DNA from 3 places in the Pseudomonas sp. WS 5071 genome. Region 1 is predicted to be linked to each of the others. Evidence: predicted binding sites of a transcription regulator. Region 1 holds the regulator's gene; each other region holds the start of a gene.
What was found. Region 1 encodes sigma-54, which starts transcription at its own class of promoters, with help from an activator protein. Its sites were predicted from a motif close to ANTGGCATNNANNTTGCTNT; they were not measured.
Positions count from the first base shown of each region.

Region 2: a site for sigma-54 is predicted at 1,081-1,100, ahead of glnA (glutamate--ammonia ligase). Genes of this name have one in related genera too.
Region 3: a site for sigma-54 is predicted at 1,520-1,539, ahead of glnK (P-II family nitrogen regulator). Genes of this name have one in related genera too.

Region 1 is NZ_JAAQWY010000005.1:77,731-80,000, reverse strand. Features, by position in the region: gene lptB (LPS export ABC transporter ATP-binding protein) at 1-500, shown strand, start outside; gene HBN61_RS04410 (RNA polymerase factor sigma-54) at 684-2,180, shown strand; gene hpf (ribosome hibernation-promoting factor, HPF/YfiA family) at 2,256-2,270, shown strand, end outside.
Region 2 is NZ_JAAQWY010000018.1:37,342-39,611, reverse strand. Features, by position in the region: gene glnA (glutamate--ammonia ligase) at 1-978, opposite strand, end outside; gene thiI (tRNA uracil 4-sulfurtransferase ThiI) at 1,316-2,270, shown strand, end outside.
Region 3 is NZ_JAAQWY010000007.1:17,000-19,269, forward strand. Features, by position in the region: gene HBN61_RS06030 (ammonium transporter) at 1-943, opposite strand, end outside; gene glnK (P-II family nitrogen regulator) at 978-1,316, opposite strand; gene HBN61_RS06040 (accessory factor UbiK family protein) at 1,732-1,992, shown strand; gene HBN61_RS06045 (YifB family Mg chelatase-like AAA ATPase) at 2,093-2,270, shown strand, end outside.

The sequences.
Region 1 (2,270 bases):
CACGCGCCGGTATCGGTTATCTGCCGCAGGAAGCCTCGATTTTCCGCAAGCTCTCGGTCGCCGATAACATCATGGCGATTCTCGAGACACGCAAGGAGCTCGACAAAGCAGGTCGTCGCAAGGAGCTGGAAAGCCTATTACAGGAATTCCACATCAACCATATCCGCGACAACCTGGGCATGAGCCTGTCGGGTGGCGAGCGCCGCCGGGTGGAAATCGCCCGCGCACTGGCTACCGCCCCCAAGTTCATTCTGCTCGATGAACCCTTTGCCGGTGTTGACCCCATCTCCGTGGGCGACATCAAGCAGATCATTCACCACCTCAAGGCCAAAGGCATTGGCGTGCTGATCACCGATCACAACGTTCGTGAAACACTCGATATTTGCGAAACTGCCTACATCGTAAATGACGGACAACTGATTGCTGAAGGCGACGCTGAAACGATTCTGGCCAACAAATTGGTGAGAGAAGTGTATCTGGGCAATGAGTTCCGCTTGTAAGCCCTTACGCTTGTACATGCCTTGAAGGTGTTTTCAATTTGCTCCGGCCAGCCTGACGAATTGTAAACGCCTCTAGGCAAACGCTACGGTTTCAGGCATATAATTTGCTTATGTTTGGCGCTCACGCGCCCTTGTAGTGGATGGCGCCATGCGCGCCGGCGAATAAGGTGTTAAGCCCCTGCCATGAAACCATCGCTAGTCCTGAGAATGGGCCAGCAGCTGACAATGACACCTCAGCTGCAACAAGCCATACGCCTGCTCCAATTGTCGACCCTGGACCTGCAACAGGAAATCCAGGAGGCCCTGGAATCCAACCCGATGCTCGAACGCCAGGAAGAAGGCGAAGACTTCGACAATTCGGACCCCTTGGCCGACAACATTGAGCAAAAACCCGCCAGCGAAATTCAAGAACCCTCCTATCAACAGGAGTCCGCAACCACTGTGGATAACCTGGAGGAAGGTGAATGGAACGATCGCATTCCCAACGAGCTGCCCGTCGATACGGCCTGGGAAGACGTTTACCAGACCAGTGCCAGCAGCCTGCCCAGCAACGACGATGACGAGTGGGATTTCACTACACGCACGTCGGCCGGTGAAAGCCTGCAAAGCCATTTACTCTGGCAGTTGAATCTGGCGCCCATGTCGGACACCGACCGGCTCATTGGCGTGACCCTCATCGACTGCATTAACACGCAGGGCTACCTCGACGAAACCCTCGAAGAAATTCTCGAAGCCTTTGACCCGGAACTGGACATTGAGCTCGATGAAATCGAAGCCGTCCTGCACCGTATCCAGCAATTCGAACCGGCCGGCATCGGCGCACGCAATCTGGGCGAATGCCTGTTGTTGCAGCTGCGCCAATTGCCTGCAACTACGCCTTGGCTCGACGACGCCAAGCGGTTGGTAACGGACCACATCGATCTGCTGGGCGCCCGCGACTACAGCCAGCTGATGCGCCGCATGAAGCTCAAGGAAGACGAGCTGCGCCAGGTCATCGAGCTGGTACAAAGCCTTAATCCGCGTCCAGGTTCGCAAATCGAGTCCACTGAGCCTGAATACGTTGTACCGGACGTCATCGTACGCAAGGACAACGAACGCTGGCTGGTAGAACTCAATCAGGAATCGGTACCGCGCCTGCGGGTCAATGCCCAATACGCGGGTTTCGTGCGACGCGCCGACACCAGTGCCGATAACACCTTCATGCGCAACCAGCTGCAAGAAGCGCGCTGGTTCATCAAAAGCCTGCAAAGCCGCAACGAAACCCTGATGAAAGTGGCGACACAAATTGTCGAACATCAGCGCGGGTTTCTGGAATACGGCGATGAAGCCATGAAGCCGCTTGTGTTGCATGACATTGCAGAAGCCGTCGGCATGCACGAATCGACCATTTCACGGGTAACCACCCAGAAATTCATGCATACCCCGCGCGGTATCTATGAACTCAAGTACTTTTTCTCCAGCCATGTAAGCACCTCCGAAGGCGGTGAATGCTCGTCCACGGCGATCCGCGCGATCATCAAAAAACTGGTCGCGGCTGAAAATCAGAAAAAGCCGTTGAGTGACAGTAAGATCGCTGGTTTACTGGAGGCACAAGGTATTCAGGTAGCCCGTCGCACGGTCGCCAAGTACCGCGAATCCCTTGGGATTGCGCCGTCTAGCGAGCGTAAGCGTTTGATGTAAGCAACGGGCCACTGCGTTTCAGTGGCAGGCTTGCCAGCCTGCCGCTTTATGTAATGGCATCGAAGGAGAAACTATATGCAAGTCAACATC
Region 2 (2,270 bases), on a different contig from region 1:
GAAACCTGGCACCAGACGCTTGTAGGAGTTGGTCGACGGGTTGGTGAAGCCGTTCAGGGCCTTACCGTGCTTGATGATGCCGCCGATGAAGTACAGGGCAGTGTCGGACAGACCGGCATAGCCTTCGCCCGCGAAGGTGTTTTTACCTTCTTTGGAGATGGACATGTGCACGTGCATGCCTGAACCGTTGTCGCCGTACAGAGGCTTTGGCATGAAGGTCGCGGTACGGCCGTAGGCGTCTGCCACGTTGTGTACGCAGTACTTCAGGGTCTGAACTTCGTCAGCCTTTTTCACCAGGGTGTTGAACTGCACGCCAATTTCGTTCTGGCCAGCAGTTGCCACTTCGTGGTGATGAACTTCGATAACCAGGCCCATTTCTTCCATGGCGTTGCACATGGAGGTACGGATTTCGTGGTCGTGGTCGAACGGTGGCACCGGGAAGTAGCCGCCCTTGATGCCTGGACGGTGACCACGGTTGCCGCCTTCAACGTCCTGGTCGGACATCCACGAACCTTGTTCGGAGTAGATCTTGAACATGGAACCGGAGATGTCGGACTTGAATTTCACTTCGTCGAAGATGAAGAACTCAGGCTCCGGGCCAACGAATACGGTGTCGCCGATACCGGTGGACTTCAGGTATTCCTCGGCACGGTTAGCGATGGCACGCGGGTCGCGGTCATAGCCTTGCATGGTCGAAGGCTCGATGATGTCGCACACCAGGATCAGCGTAGGCTGCTCGGTGAACGGGTCCAGAACCGCTGTGCTGTCGTCTGGCAGCAGGATCATGTCGGAGGCTTCGATGCCTTTCCAGCCAGCGATGGAGGAGCCGTCGAACATCTTGCCGTCGGTGAAGAAGTTTTCATCGAGCGCATCACGGGCCGGCATGGTCACGTGGTGCTGAGTACCTTTGGTGTCCGTGAAGCGCAGATCAATCCACTTGACGTCATGATCTTTGATGAGTTGAACCGACTTCGACATATGTCCTCCGGGGTGGCTTCGGGCGGGTAAGTAGTGGTGCGCCCTTAGTAATGTGCTTGATGCCGGCGCAGAATACTCTGCCAAGGCAACCTGCCTCACAAGGGAGCAAATTGCATGCCAGTGCCCTGACTTGGGTGTAATGCGCCAAACTCAGGCAGGTAAGCGGTGCAGCCTACCGATTCATGCCTTTAACCGCACTCAAATGAAGCGAAAACTTGCCTTTTTGCTCTATTTTGGTGCGGCCAAAACCGTTTGTACGATAACTGGTTAAACCTTGAGCAATTTCCGCTATAATCCGCGCCCCCCTTTTTTGGCAGGCTGCTCGCGCGCTGTTTTCATGAAACTAATCGTTAAAGTCTTCCCCGAGATCACTATCAAGAGCCGCCCGGTTCGGATGCGTTTCGTCCGTCAATTGGCCAAAAACATCCGTACCGTGCTCCGCGATCTGGACCCGGCTGTGGTAGTGAGTGGTGTGTGGGACAACATCGAGCTGCAAACGCGTGTGAGCGACCCCAAAGCCCTGAAAGAGATGACCGAACGCCTGAGCTGCATGCCGGGCATCGCGCATTTTCTGCAGGTCGATGAGTACCCGTTGGGTGACTTCGACGACATCGTCGAGAAGTGCAAACTGCACTTCGGCGATTCGCTGGCGGGCAAGATCTTTTCGGTGCGTTGCAAGCGCGCGGGCAAGCACCCGTTTTCCTCGATGGATGTCGAGAAATATGTGGGCAGCAAGCTGCGTCGCGAGTGCGGAGCGGCCGGAATCTCGCTGAAAAACCCGGAAATCGAAGTCCGGATCGAAATTCGCGACCAACGGTTGTTTGTGATTCACAGCCAGCACGACAGCATTGGCGGTTACCCGCTGGGCGCGCTGGAGCAGACGCTGGTGCTGATGTCCGGCGGGTTCGACTCTACGGTCGCGGCCTACCAGATCATGCGCCGCGGCCTGATGAGCCACTTTTGCTTCTTCAACCTCGGCGGCCGGGCCCATGAACTGGGCGTAATGGAAGTCGCGCACTATATATGGAAGAAGTACGGCAGCTCGCAGCGCGTGCTGTTTGTCAGCGTGCCGTTCGAAGAAGTGCTGGGCGAAATTCTCGGCAAAGTCGATAACAGTCATATGGGCGTCATTTTGAAGCGTATGATGTTGCGCGCTGCGTCCCGTATTGCGGACCGGCTCGATATCGACGCACTGGTGACGGGCGAAGCGATTTCACAGGTGTCCAGCCAGACGCTGCCCAACCTGTCCGTGATCGATTGCGTGACCGACAAACTGGTCTTGCGCCCGCTGA
Region 3 (2,270 bases), on a different contig from region 1:
GGGTAATGGCCACCAGCCCGGCGACCACGCCCGACGCAATGCCCAGCGCACTCGGCTTGCCATGGGTAATCCATTCGGCAAACATCCAGCCCAGTGCAGCGGCAGCGGTTGCAATCTGTGTCACCAGCATCGCCATGCCCGCTGTGCCGTTAGCGGCTGCCGCAGAGCCTGCGTTAAAGCCGAACCAGCCGATCCACAGCATGGCTGCGCCGACCAGGGTGTAACCCAGGTTATGCGGTGCCATGGGGGTGGTCGGGTAGCCTTTACGCTTGCCGAGCACAATGCACGCCACCAGGCCCGCGATACCGGCGTTGATATGCACCACAGTGCCGCCGGCGAAATCGAGCACGCCCCAGTCCCACATCAGACCGCCGTTGCCGCTCCACACCATGTGCGCGATGGGCGCATACACCAGGGTGAACCACACGCCCATGAAGATCAGCATGGCCGAGAACTTCATGCGTTCAGCGAAAGCGCCGACGATCAGCGCCGGAGTGATGATGGCGAAGGTCATCTGGAAGGTGATGAAAACAGCTTCCGGGAACAGCGCCGTAGACGACGTCAGGCTGTCTGGCGTGACACCTGCGAGGAACGCTTTGCCAAAGCCGCCGATGAACGAGTTGAAATTGGTGACGCCCTGCTCCATGCCCGTGGTGTCGAACGTGATGCTGTAGCCATAAATGACCCACAGAATGCTGATCAGACCCGTAATGGCGAAGCACTGCATCATCACAGAAAGAAGGTTTTTGGAGCGCACCATGCCGCCGTAGAACAGCGCCAGGCCGGGAATGGTCATAAACAGCACCAAAGCCGTTGCGGTCAGCATCCAGGCGGTATCGCCGGAATTGAGGACTGGAGCTGCCACTTCGTCTGCCGCCACGGCCAGGCCGGGCATTACGACAGACAACAGGGCTCCGAGCCCTGCGAATTTACGCAGAGTCATAGTGTTTTCTCCTGGGGCGTTGGGGTTTGGCGGCTTAGATGGCGTCGGTATCGGTTTCGCCGGTACGGATGCGAATCGCCTGTTCCAGATTGACCACAAATATCTTGCCGTCACCGATCTTGCCGGTGTTGGCAGCCTTGGTTATCGCCTCGATAACCCGATCAAGATCTTTGTCGTCGATGGCGACATCAATCTTCACCTTTGGCAGAAAATCGACCACGTATTCCGCGCCGCGGTACAGCTCGGTATGGCCTTTCTGCCGGCCGAAGCCTTTGACCTCAGTAACGGTAATGCCCTGCACGCCGATCTCGGACAGCGACTCGCGCACGTCGTCTAACTTGAACGGCTTGATAATAGCGGTGACTAGCTTCATGAAACTTCTCCCGAATTGGTGGACTTGCCCCAGGAAAACAAACCCGGCCCAAGTCTAAGCGCAGTGTCTGGCTTTGTAACGCGTCGTCAGCCCTCATCAGGCCGTTCAACTTGAGTTAACCGCGGGTGACGAAAACATCCTTGAACCACCTGCCGCACTGCCTTCGTCACAGCGACTGCATCAGTGCATGAGTCATCACCGTCTAAGCAGAAACCTTGCCATGTCTGGAAAATCCAGCAATTACAGAGGGTTATCGCGCGTACAGGAAAGAGGGCCGGATTAAGCGCGGAATTTGTGCACGAAAACAGTGCGCAGGAGGTGGATGGCATGCTCAACAAATGTGCAATGCCCCCATCGCCGTAAGGGGTGAAACCCCGTGATACACTCGCCGCCATCAGTTTTAAGGACCAATCCCATGCTCGCGCCCAAAGATTTTCTCGATGCCCTGAGTGGCCAGGCTTCACGTTTGTTCAGTGGCGACACGGCTTTGCCGCGTAACGAAATCGAAAGCCAGTTCAAAGCCCTGTTGCAAAGCGGCTTCAGCAAGCTGGATCTGGTCAGTCGCGAAGAGTTCGACAGCCAGATGGTGGTACTGGCGCGCACCCGTGCCCGCCTTGAAACGCTGGAAGCCAAAGTGGCCGAGATGGAAGCCCGTTTGCTGCCGCCTGCGGAGTAAGTGAGTCGCTACGCGCATTCACATCCCGTATCCATTGAGTCCCTCCCCTTGATCGTCAATTCGCGCAGGATGCGCTTTTTGCCCACTCAAGGAACGAGTCATGTCTCTGGCGATTGTTCACAGCCGTGCCCAAGTCGGCGTCGAGGCGCCTGTCGTTACCGTCGAAGCGCATCTGGCCAATGGCTTGCCCGCGTTGACGCTGGTCGGTTTACCCGAAACCGCCGTCAAGGAAAGCAAGGACCGGGTGCGCAGTGCGATCCTCAATTCCGGCTTTGACT